Regions from separate parts of the Exiguobacterium sp. R-39 genome, predicted to be linked through region 1. Evidence: a T-box and tRNA genes for the amino acid it is inferred to sense, from the RefSeq annotation. Region 1 holds a T-box; the other holds one or more tRNA genes.

Region 1 (6,342 bases):
TTTGCTGATTCAAGAAACGGTACTGCAAGACGGCATAATCCTGCTGGGGGAGGGATGAAACATGCTCCAGCACTGCATCACGTTCGCGGCGTCCTTCCAAGTGACCGTGATAAATCACGAGGACAACCAGACCACCGGGGACGAGGACCGGAAGAAGGGCCCGGAGTGCCTCTAGCGTTTCTTCTCCTGTCGTCGTGACGGATTTATCGCTTCCCGGTAAGTAACCAAGATTAAAGACTCCGGCACGAATCGGACGTTGTTCAGCAAATAACCGAGCGCCGACATGGATATGACTTTCGTGATACAAATCGACCCAATCGAAGACGTGAGCCGCCTGCAACCGACGGGTCGTTTCTTCGATTGCCTGCTCCTGGACATCAAAAGCGATGACCCGTCCGCCCGGTCCGACCTGTTCAGCAAGGAAATGCGTATCATGACCGTTCCCCGCAGTCATATCGACGACGCAATCCCCTTCATGGATGACTGATTCCAACAATTCTTTGGCATAAGGTAACACACGTGCAAGTGACATGGCAAAAACTCCTCTTTTTGATTGATATGCTCTATTTTTTTCTAAGTACCCGCAAAATCGACCCTTTAGTTAATTGTATCATTTTTCCGATTGTTCGTTTAAATCGAAGTTCCTTGACAGACGACAGAATAATTTCGTAAAGTGGCAAGGTTGGAAACTACATTGGAGGATACTTACCATGCCGAAATTACCTCGCGCGGTCTGGATTCTGGTATTGGCGATGGCAATCAATACGACAGGGTCCTCTTTTTTATGGCCGTTTAATACATTATACATTCATGACTATTTAGGGGAGTCGATGACGAAGGCCGGAATGGCCTTATTCGTCAACTCGGCTCTCGCCATCATCGGGAACTACATTGGTGGAAAAGCATTTGATCGGTTAGGTGGGAAACGCACACTTGTCATCAGTGTCATCGGACTCGTCCTTGCCTCAATCGGACTTTGGATGTTCCATCAGACTTTCACCGGTTATGTTCTGATGCTGGGATTAATCGGATTCGTCGGCGGAATGGTTTTTCCGACCATCTATGCTCTGACCGGTGTGATCTGGCCGGAAGGCGGGAGACGGGCGTTTAACGCAATCTATGTTGCTCAAAACGTCGGTGTGGCGCTCGGAACTGCTATCAGTGGGCAAATTGCGGCGATTGATATCCAATTCATCTTCATCGCAAATCTGATACTGTACTTGTTGTTTGCTGTGGTTCTGTTGGTAGGATTGAATTGGATTCAGGTCCATCCAATCAGACGTCAATCGATGTCGGCAAGCGAGGAAGTGCGGGAACCGCTCTCACGGAGTTCTGTCCGGACGATGTTGTATGTCTCGATTGGTTATGCACTGTTATGGTTTGTGTATGTTCAATGGCAGGGAACGTTTGCCGTGCATACAAAGTCACTTGGAGTAACAATTTCCGAGTATTCGATTTTATGGACGATCAACGGGGCGCTGATTGTGTTTGCACAACCGTTATTGACACCCGTCTTACGATGGTTTGGAGACGATTTGAAACGTCAGTTACTGACGGGGACAGGGATTTTTCTTTTGTCCTATGCCATCGTTCCCTTTGCGGGCGGATTCAAAATGTTTTTAGTGGCGATGATCATCTTGACGATTGGTGAGATGTTCATTTGGCCGGCAGTTCCTGCAATGGCAGCGCGCTTGGCTCCGATTGGTAAAGAAGGTGAGTTTCAGGGATACGTCAATATCGCCGCTTCGGCAGGCCGGATGATCAGTCCGACCGTCGGGGGACTGATTTATGATTTATCCGGTATGAATGCCGTGTTCCTGACGTTGATCGGATTGATTCTGGTGGCAGGATTCACATTCATTCGTGCTATACCAAGTAAGGCGATAAAATAAGTTCGAAAGACAGACGCGGTCGTTTGATGCCGCCATCTGTCTTTTTTTGAGGACGCATAATAAACATGTAAAATGGGTATTCAATTAAAAGGAAAATATTAATTGATTAACCAAATTAAAGAAAAAATATGTTTGACGTGTCGTGTGCCGGAGGTGTAAAAGATGAGGCAATGTATTTTCGTTGAAGATCAGCTGACTTGGACATCACTTGTCGAAAATAAATCACTTGATATTTTTTATAGCTATGAATACGTCCGTTTAAATGCACGGGCCGATGAAACGGCGGGACTGGTTTATTTTCAAGGTGCGTCAGGCGAACTGTTTTATCCTTTTTTGAAGAGGCGTATTTTCGACACCGAGTATTTTGATATGATTACACCTTATGGTTATGGAGGTCCGGAAGTTGTTGGTGAACTGACGTTGGAAGAACTGGCAGATGCCAAGCGTTCTTTTCGGCAATGGGCCATGCGTCACAAAATTGTCTCGGAGCTGATTCGGTTTAATCCATTGACGGAAAATCAAAAACGGATAGCGGATTGGACGAAAACGGAATTCATCCGCCACACGACGAGCATCGATCTTCGGCCAACCGTGGAAGAAATCATGCAAACGTTTCATAAGAAAAACCGGAGTATGATCCGGAAGTCATTGGCGTCAGAGCTGACAGTCCGTCGGGGATCAAAAGAAGATTTGCCAACTTTTATCCGTCTTTATTACCAAACGATGGACCGGAAAGATGCCTCTTCCCATTACTATTTTACACCTGAATACTTTGAACAACTGTTTCAGCCGACACAGCTGTGTGAACCGTTATTGTTGATTGCCGAGTGGAGAGGGGAAGCCGTCGGTGGTTATTTCGTATTGCTTGGACAAGAGTATGCACACGGACATTTGATTGGATGTCAACGGGATGAACATAAACTGTTTCCGAATCAGCGACTGGAATATGAGGCGATCTTACATTCCAAGACGGCAGGGATGGTCGAACAACATTTAGGCGGCGGATATAAGGAACGGGACAGTCTGTTTGAAAGCAAGTGCCGTTACACAGGATACCGGATGTTTGAATACCACCAAGGAAAAACGATTCTTCTGCCTCATGTCTATGAAAAATTGTGCCAACGCTATGGAAGTGATCAAGACGTAGACTATTTCCCGGAATACCGCTACCAAGAGACGGTTTTAGCGACATGAATCCACCTGATCGTCTGCGGATGATCAGGTTTTTTGGTAGGCTGATAGCAGGAGGGGAAAAAATGAAAAAAACAGGTCTGATTTTTGATATGGATGGTGTCATTCTCGACAGTGAAATTCAATATTTTAAAGTCCACCAACACATGTTTAAGACGTTATCTATCCCGCTCGATCATACGCAGTATGCGACATTCATGGGGAAAACAGGAGACGAGATGTGGGAAGAACTGATTACACAACATGAGTTACCTCACTCTACGGAAGCATTACTGGCACTCGAACATGAATTATTCCAGCAACACGCGAAGCCGGAAGCATGCGGCCTAAAAGACGGAGTCAAAGAATTGATGGAACTGGCCCGCATGGAAGGATACCGGATTGCGATTGCTTCTTCCAGTTCACTTGAAAAAATCACACGCGTCATCACGCATTATGGATTGACGGTCGATGCGTACACGAGCGGATTTGAAGTCCCGCGGTCGAAGCCGGATCCGGCGATTTTCCGCTTGGCGGCGCAACGGATTGATCAAGCACCGGAGGCTTGTATCGTGATTGAAGATGCAGCGAACGGGATGATCGGGGCGAAGGAAGCAGGAATGGAAGTCATCGCCTTGCTGGATGAACGGATGCCGGCACAAATCCTGCATCACGCGGACCACGTCGTCTCGTCGCATGCGGCAATCGGAGAAATTTTACGGAACCGTTGACGATAAGGGAAGATTCAGCTTACACTAACACATAGATAGTCCATTGCGACGAACTGAAGTAGTAAGGGAGTCATTCCGTTTAGAGAGCTGGTGATCGGTGCAAACCAGTCGGAATCGTCCGTGAACTCGTCAGGGAGCATGATTCGTGAAATCAAGTAGCGAACTCCGGTCCTTCACACCGTTATCCGTGAATCAAGTGGTCTGCTTCAGCAGACAACGTGGGTGGTACCGCGGGAGACAAACCGGTCTTTCGTCCCTATTCCTAGGGGCGGAGACCGGTTTTTTGTATATTCAGAGGAGGAATAGAGATGCCGTACAATCATCGTGAAATCGAACCGAAATGGCAAGCGCGCTGGGAACAGGACAATGCGTTCGTCACAACAGAAGATCCGGAAAAAGAAGGTTTTTATGCGTTAGACATGTTTCCTTATCCATCGGGAGCAGGACTCCATGTCGGACACCCAGAAGGATACACGGCAACGGATATCCTCGCACGGATGAAACGGATGCAGGGGTACAACGTCCTTCATCCGATGGGATGGGATGCGTTTGGACTTCCAGCGGAACAGTATGCCCTTGATACAGGGAATGATCCGCGGGAGTTTACAGCGCAAAACATCGAGACGTTCAAACGTCAGTTAAAAGATTTAGGATTCTCATATGATTGGGATCGTGAAATCAATACGACGGATCCAAATTATTACAAATGGACACAGTGGATCTTTACGAAATTGTATGAACAAGGACTTGCTTTCGTTGACGAAGTCGCGGTTAACTGGTGTCCGGCGCTTGGAACAGTCCTTGCGAACGAGGAAGTCATCGACGGACTGTCGGAGCGTGGCAATCATCCCGTCGTCCGTGTTCCGATGCGGCAGTGGGTCTTAAAAATCACAGAGTATGCGGACCGTTTACTCGAAGATTTAGATGAACTCGACTGGCCAGAATCGGTGAAAGAAATGCAACGGAACTGGATCGGAAAATCGGAAGGGGCGGAAATCGACTTTACGATTGACGGTCATAAAAAACAAGTGACGGTCTTTACGACACGTCCGGATACAGTTTTCGGGGCAACTTACCTTGTTCTTGCACCGGAGCATCCGTTCGTCGCGGACATCACGACAGCCGATCATGAAGAAGCTGTTAAAACGTATATCGCATCTGTTCAGACGAAATCAGACTTGGAGCGGACAGATCTTGCGAAAGAAAAAACAGGCGTCTTCACGGGAGCTTTTGCCGTCAATCCGATTTCCGGAGAACGTCTGCCGATCTGGATCGCCGATTATGTCCTCGCGACATATGGGACAGGCGCCATCATGGCCGTACCGGCACATGACGAGCGAGATCATGAATTTGCGAAACAGTTTGACCTGCCAATCATCGAAGTCGTAACAGGCGGTAACGTCGACGAAGCAGCGTACACGGGTGAAGGAGAGCACGTCAATTCAGAGATGCTCGACGGACTATCAAAACAAGAAGCGATTGAGACAATCATCGCTGAACTTGAGACGAATCAAGTCGGACGCAAAAAAATCACTTTCCGGTTGCGTGACTGGTTATTCAGCCGTCAACGGTACTGGGGTGAGCCGATTCCGGTCGTCCACATGGAAGACGGAACGATGAAGACGCTCGATAAATCAGAACTTCCGCTTGAATTGCCGATGATTCCGGAAATCAAGCCGTCGGGAACGGGTGAATCTCCACTCGCTCTTGCTGAAGACTGGCTCGATTACACGGATCCGGTCAAAGGACTTAAAGGGCGTCGTGAGACGAATACGATGCCACAATGGGGCGGCAGCTGCTGGTATTACCTTCGCTTCATCGATCCGCACAATGAAGAAGCGATTGCCGATCCGGAAAAATTAAAATACTGGCTCCCGGTTGATATTTACATCGGAGGGGCTGAACATGCCGTACTTCATTTACTCTACGCCCGCTTCTGGCACAAAGTCTTGTATGATATCGGTGTCGTACCGACGAAAGAACCATTCCAAAAGTTATATAACCAAGGGATGATTCTCGGAGAAAACAACGAAAAAATGTCGAAATCACGCGGAAACGTCATCAATCCGGATGAAATCGTCAAATCGCACGGTGCGGATACGCTCCGTTTATATGAGATGTTCATGGGACCACTGGATGCTTCAGTTTCCTGGTCGGAGAACGGTCTAGACGGAGCACGTCGTTTCCTTGACCGCGTCTGGCGTCTGTTTGAACGGACAGCGGACATTCAAGATGTGACGACAGTCGATGCGGACTTTGAACGTGTCTACCACCAGACGGTTAAGAAAGTAACGGAAGATTTCACGAATATTCAGTTCAACACCGGCATTTCGCAGTTGATGGTCTTCGTCAACGAAGCAAACAAACAACCGGTCTTGCCACGCCATTTCCTTCGTGGATTCATTCAATTATTGACTCCGGTTGCTCCGCACTTAGGGGAAGAGTTATGGGAACAACTTGGCTTTGAAGACACCTTGACATATGCGGCATGGCCGACATTCGATGAAACGAAACTCGTCAGCGATACAATGGAATTCGTCATTCAAGTC
Region 2 (6,342 bases), 610 kb from region 1:
TCACCAAACATTTTCTTTGCCGACATCATGGATGCCGATGATGCCTTCTTCGATAAAGCGATTGAAGGATTATTGATGTTTGCCTTGAACCAAGGCGAAGTCTGTACATGTCCATCGCGTGCCTTGATTGAAGAATCGATCTACGAACCATTCATGGAGCGTGTACTGGAGCGGGTCAAAGCAATCAAACTCGGCAATCCGCTTGATGCTGACGTCATGATGGGTGCCCAGGCGTCGAGTGAACAAATGGAAAAAATCCTCTCGTATCTTGAAATCGGAAAATCGGAAGGGGCCGAATGCCTGATTGGCGGCGAACGGAACCATCTTGACGGCGACTTGGCGGATGGTTATTACATTCAGCCGACAATTTTCAAAGGACATAACAAAATGCGGATTTTCCAAGAAGAGATTTTTGGTCCTGTCCTATCGGTCACAACGTTTAAAACAGAAGAAGAAGCGTTGCAAATCGCCAATGACACACTGTACGGTTTAGGTGCAGGCGTCTGGACACGCGATATGAACCGCGCATACCGCTTTGGACGGGCGATCGAAGCTGGACGGGTCTGGACAAACTGTTACCACCAGTACCCGGCACACGCCGCGTTCGGTGGCTATAAAATGTCAGGAATCGGTCGTGAAAACCATAAAATGATGCTCAACCATTACCAACGGACAAAAAACCTTCTCGTCAGTTACAGCCCGGATAAACTTGGTTTCTTCTAATCGAAGAAAGGATGTGGCGACATGGTCGAACGTGTACTTGCGACCGATGCCGGCTTGGAATTGATTGAACGGCTGAAAGCGAAACACGGACCGTTGATGTTTCACCAATCGGGTGGCTGTTGCGACGGCAGTTCCCCGATGTGTTTTGCGGAAGGCGATTTATTTTTAGGGGATCAGGATTTATTGATCGGCACAATCGGTGGTTGTCCGTTTTATATTCATGAGGATCAGTATGAATATTGGAAACATACACAATTGATCATTGATGTCGTCAATGGTCGAGGCGGAATGTTTTCTTTGGAAGGTGTCGAGGGCAAACGATTTTTGACACGTTCTCGCGCTTTTACGACTGAAGAATATGCAGAACTCACGGCATCTACCAAATCGTAATTCGATAAAAAACACCTCGCTCGAATCTTTAAGGAATGATCCTTAAAGATTCGAGACGAAGGTGTTTTTTTGGGCGTAAAAACCTGAATGAGAGGTCACGTTTTATTTATAGGCGGCGTCACGTTATAATTAAAAGATATTTTACAAAAAGAGGAGGGCGAAACATGGCAACATTTCAAGAATTGACGTCAATTGAAGACGTAAGGGACTTTTATCTTCAAGAATCGGCAAGTTTCATTTATATTTCCAGTCCGGGCTGTGGCGTTTGTGCCTCGTTGTTTCCACAAATCGAACCGATTTTGGCAAATCATCCCGAATTTCGGTCTGGACATGTTGACTTGGTTACCGTCCCGGAAATTGTCGGAGAATTTTCGGTGTTTACCGCGCCTTCTTTGTTGTTTTTTGTTCAAGGAAAAGAACTTCACCGGGAAGCACGAATCGTTCCAATCGAACCGTTTATCCGGAAAGTCGAACAACTCAGCCGATTGGTGGCTTCGATGAACTGAAAAATCCAACATCGTCAGGAGGAAACAATCATGCGCTATCCCTTTTTAGGCTGGACCGGCCAAACAATCGGTGTGACAGCCCCGTCTTCCGGAGTGCCGGAAAACTTACATTCAATGCTCGAGGAAGCAACGTTGCGTCTCCAGGATCGGCAAATGGCAGTCACAATCGGACAAACGGTTTGGACGCAACATCAGGCGGAAAGCGCTCCGGCTCAAACACGAGCGGATGAACTGAATGAGATGCTGAAAAATCCGGAAATCGATGCAATCCTTCCACCTTTTGGAGGAGAACGGGCGATTGATGTATTACCGTTTTTGGATTTCGAACGAATCCCGGTAAAATGGTTGCTTGGGTACTCGGATATCAGTACGCTCCTGTTTGCCATCACAGTCAAGACAGGCATCGCGACAGCACATGGACCGAATTTTGTAGACATGCGCAGCGAAGAATGGGATGAAACGACGACAGCCTGGCGGCGAGTGCTGGCGACGCCTGCCGGAGGGACCGTCACTCAGTGGACGTCTGATCTGTATCAAACCAAATGGAACCATTCAGAACGACCAGAACGTTATATGTATCATCTTGATGCAACGACAGAGTGGAAAACGCTGGATCCGATACAAAAACAGGTATCCGGGCGGTTGCTTGGCGGGTGTCTTGAGACGATTCGTCATCTCATCGGAACGCCGTATGGAGACGTAGCAGCATTTCAGGAAAACCAGATTAACGAAGAACCGATTCTTTGGTATTTCGAAGTGTCGGAAGCGAGCGCTACTGACGTTCACCGTTCACTGATGCAGATGTATCTCGCGGGTTGGTTCGAGCGGACATCTGGAATCGTGTTCGGACGAACGGCAGGTGGTCGGACGATCGAAGATTATACGATCCTAGATGTCTATGAAACGTTTAAAAGACTGTTGAATATCCCGGTGTTTTACGATCTCGACATCGGACATCAACCGCCGCAAATGACACTCGTCAACGGAGCATCGGCAACCATCACGATTCAAGGAAAAGATTCTAGATTAGACATGACGTTTCAGTGATCTAGAAGAGGAGGATAGATATGGCGAGTCGGAAGTTTCAATCGTTAGCAGCGTATAAACGGATACACATCAATCCGGAAACACGTCGGATGACCTTACCTGAACCATTTTATGATGCGTTACAGTTAAAAGATGAACTGATGTTGGCGCAGGTCGGTCAAGTGTTGATTATCCGCAATCCACAGGAAATCGTCACGACGGAAACAGATTTGCTGTCGGACATCGTCGACGAAGGTTTCACAGGACAAGAATTAGTTCAGGAATTTGCTTACCGAAAGGCACAACACGAACATCGTCTGCGGCAACAAATTTTACAAGAAGAAGATGCCGAGTCTTCGGCACAATTACAAATTGATTTATAAGAGCAGATGAGGAGTGGAAGCAATGCGAACACGAACAAAAATCGGCTTAGGTGTAATCGGTTCAGGGATGCTCGCGGCGAGTTATTACTTTTATGAAATGGCGATTGCGACCAACCCGAAACCCTTTTTATCCAACAACCGTGATTTGAGTGACGAGATGGTCCGTCTGATGCAACCGGGTCAAACGTGGATCAAAGAACAGCCGCTGGAGCTGATTGAAGTAAAGGCGCATGATGGATTAACCTTACGCGGGCATTACTTACCGCCGCTTGTTCCATCGAATCGGGTCGTCATTTTAGTTCACGGATACGGTGGAGTCGGAACAGACTTAGCCGGATTTGCGTATCTGTATCATCAAGCCGGTTTCCATGTCATGATGCCGGACAACCGAGGACACGGAAAAAGTGACGGGAACTATATCGGATTTGGTTGGCATGACCGTGAAGATTGTCTTCGGTGGACCGAGTACCTGGTGGCCCGTCTTGGACAAGAAAGTGCGATTTTCTTACATGGTGTCTCAATGGGGGGAGCGACCGTTCTGATGACAAGTGGTGAAGTTTTGCCGCCGCAAATCAAAGGAATTATCTCCGATTGTGCCTACACGTCGGTCAATGCCGTCCTTGCCTATCAAATGAAACGGATGTACCGTCTGCCCCATTTTCCATTTTTGACGATGACAAGCATTTTGACGAAAATGAAAGCAGGTTATTTTTTCAGTGAAGCGTCTGCACTTAAACAAGTGAAGCGGGCGACGGTGCCAATTCTGTTTTTACACGGTGGAGCGGATACGTTTGTTCCAACCTCGATGGTCTATGAATTGTATCAAGCCTGTCCGACAGAAAAAGAATTGGTAGTCATTCCGAATGCTGCCCACGCGATGGCGTACTTTGAAGATCCGGACACTTATGATGCGGTCGTCGAAACATTTGTCCGTCGGATTTTAGGCGAACCAATGGAACGCGTGTAAAAAAAATGCGTGAAATCGTTGACATCAAAAACACTATTTAGTATTCTAATAACATAAATAGAAGTCGTCGTGGCGGAACTGGTAGACGCGCTAGACTCAGAATCTAGTGGTGGCAACACCGTGGAGGTTCAAGTCCTCTCGGCGGCATTTTTAAGTGAAAATAGGAGTACTCTTCGTAAGAAGTGGGCTTCTATTTTTTTTATAAAAATTTTTGATTCATGTCCTTAACAAGTTTGTTCGTAAAATTTGAATTTTTCTGATAAAATATGTGTTAAGGAAAAGATTTTAAGGAAATTACAAGGGAGAAGGCATTTGTCTTATTTGTCTTCAAGAGAGGAGTAACAACATGAAAAAGCATTTATCGGTTTTATTTTTACTGCTCAGCTGTTTAATGGTATTGAGTGCATGCAGTATCGGATCACAGGACGAGGTGTCGAAAGACAAGACGTATAAAGTCGGAATCGATGTCACGTATCCACCGTTCGAATATAAAGACGGGGACACGTACAAGGGGATCGATATCGATCTCATCAAAGCCATTGCAAAGGATCAAGGGTTTAAAATCAAGTTTGAAGCAATGGACTTCAGCGGAATCATTCCGGCTCTTCAAGCGAACCAGTTGGATGTTGCAATTGCCGGTATGAGTATCACGCCGGAGCGGAAAAAAGTCGTCACGTTCTCCGATCCGTACTTTAAAGCCGGATTGATTTTAGTCGTCAAAGATGACAACAATAAAATCAAGTCGGTCGATGATTTAAAAGGACAGAAAGTCGCGGTCAAAAAAGGAACGACAGGTGCAAAATATGCGACGGACAATGCAGATAAACTCGGTATCACAGTCACACAATTCAATGACAGTCCAGCCATGTTCCAAGAAGTCAAAAACGGAAATGCTGCAGCATTGATTGAAGATTATCCGGTCATCTCGTATGCCAACAAACAACAAAATCTTGGTCTGAAACTCGTCGGAGACCGTTTGAACGGGGATAACTACGGAATCGCTGTCTTAAAAGGTGAAAACGAAGAGTTGTTGAAAAAAATCAATAAAGGACTGGCTAACCTGAAAGAAAGCGGCGAGTACGACAAAATCGTCGATACGTATTTGAAATAAGCTATTTGAACGAATGACAAGGGAGTTGAGTCACTGATGGAAGTCGCAAAAACGGCGTTTCCGTTTTTCTTGGAAGGGTTACAGATCACCCTTTATATCTTTATCATCGCGGTCATCGTCGGATTTTTAATCGGCTTGATCGTCGCATTGATGCGTTTATCACCACTTAAGATTTTAAACGGTATCGCCATCGTCTACATCGATGTTATTCGGGGAACCCCCTTTATCGTCCAATTGTTCTTTATCTATTTTGGACTCAACTCGCTCGAGTGGTTGTCCATGGACCGGATGTATGCCGGAATCCTGACAGTTGCGATCAATGCCGGAGCCTACTTTGCTGAAATCATCCGGGCAGGGATTCAATCGATTGATAAAGGTCAAACCGAGGCCTCACGATCACTCGGGATGACAGGACGTCAAACGATGACGCAAATCGTTTTACCGCAAGCCTTCCGCCGGATGTTGCCGACGATTACGAACCAATCGATCATCAGTCTAAAAGATACGTCGTTACTATCGATCATCGGGATCGCGGATTTGACGCAACAGGGACAAGTGCAACAGGCGACGACATTTGAACCGTTCATCGTTTGGACAGTTGTCGGTCTGATGTACTTCGTCGTCATCTATCTCCTTTCATTGTTAGGGAAATTCTTGGAACGGAGGTTTACACTGCGATGAGTATCATTGAAGTAAAACAATTAAAAAAGTCATTTGGTTCAAACGAAGTGTTAAAGGATATTTCGGTTGAGATTCAAGAAAAAGAAGTCGTTTGTGTCATCGGACCTTCAGGATCCGGGAAAAGTACGTTTCTCCGCTGTTTAAACCGGCTGGAGGATATTACAGGAGGGACCGTGATTGTCGATACACACGACATTACGGATCCGAAAGTCGATATCAATAAAGTACGGGAAGAAGTAGGGATGGTGTTTCAACACTTCAACTTGTTTCCGCATAAGACGGTGCTCGAGAACGTGACGCTTGCACCGATGAAGGTTCGGAAAACGGATAAAACTCAAGCGAAACAGCGGGCTTTCGAATTGCTGGATAAAGTGGGATTACGGGAAAAAGCGGATAATTATCCGGGTGAACTGTCCGGTGGTCAAAAACAACGGGTCGCCATTGCCCGTGCTCTGGCTATGAATCCGAAAATCATGTTGTTTGACGAACCGACATCCGCACTCGATCCAGAGATGGTCGGGGATGTTCTTGCCGTTATGAAGCAATTGGCACTCG

What was found. A T-box is a leader RNA that pairs with one kind of tRNA and senses whether it is charged. The one in region 1 lies ahead of leuS (leucine--tRNA ligase), so its partner is inferred to be a tRNA-Leu.
Region 2: it encodes a tRNA-Leu, which carries the amino acid that the T-box ahead of leuS (leucine--tRNA ligase) is inferred to sense. The anticodon was not compared.

What each region holds. Positions count from the first base shown of each region.
Region 1 is NZ_CP187965.1:2,322,671-2,329,012, reverse strand. Features, by position in the region: gene ACP26N_RS12235 (class I SAM-dependent methyltransferase) at 1-532, opposite strand, end outside; gene ACP26N_RS12230 (MDR family MFS transporter) at 711-1,892, shown strand; gene ACP26N_RS12225 (peptidoglycan bridge formation glycyltransferase FemA/FemB family protein) at 2,055-3,086, shown strand; gene ACP26N_RS12220 (HAD family hydrolase) at 3,149-3,793, shown strand; T-box leader at 3,833-4,054, shown strand; gene leuS (leucine--tRNA ligase) at 4,102-6,342, shown strand, end outside.
Region 2 is NZ_CP187965.1:1,711,816-1,718,157, reverse strand. Features, by position in the region: gene adh (aldehyde dehydrogenase) at 1-723, shown strand, start outside; gene ACP26N_RS09140 (DUF779 domain-containing protein) at 745-1,113, shown strand; gene ACP26N_RS09135 (thioredoxin family protein) at 1,278-1,619, shown strand; gene ACP26N_RS09130 (S66 family peptidase) at 1,650-2,666, shown strand; gene ACP26N_RS09125 (hypothetical protein) at 2,687-3,028, shown strand; gene ACP26N_RS09120 (alpha/beta hydrolase) at 3,051-3,995, shown strand; tRNA gene ACP26N_RS09115 (tRNA-Leu) at 4,059-4,142, shown strand; gene ACP26N_RS09110 (transporter substrate-binding domain-containing protein) at 4,387-5,106, shown strand; gene ACP26N_RS09105 (amino acid ABC transporter permease) at 5,143-5,787, shown strand; gene ACP26N_RS09100 (amino acid ABC transporter ATP-binding protein) at 5,784-6,342, shown strand, end outside.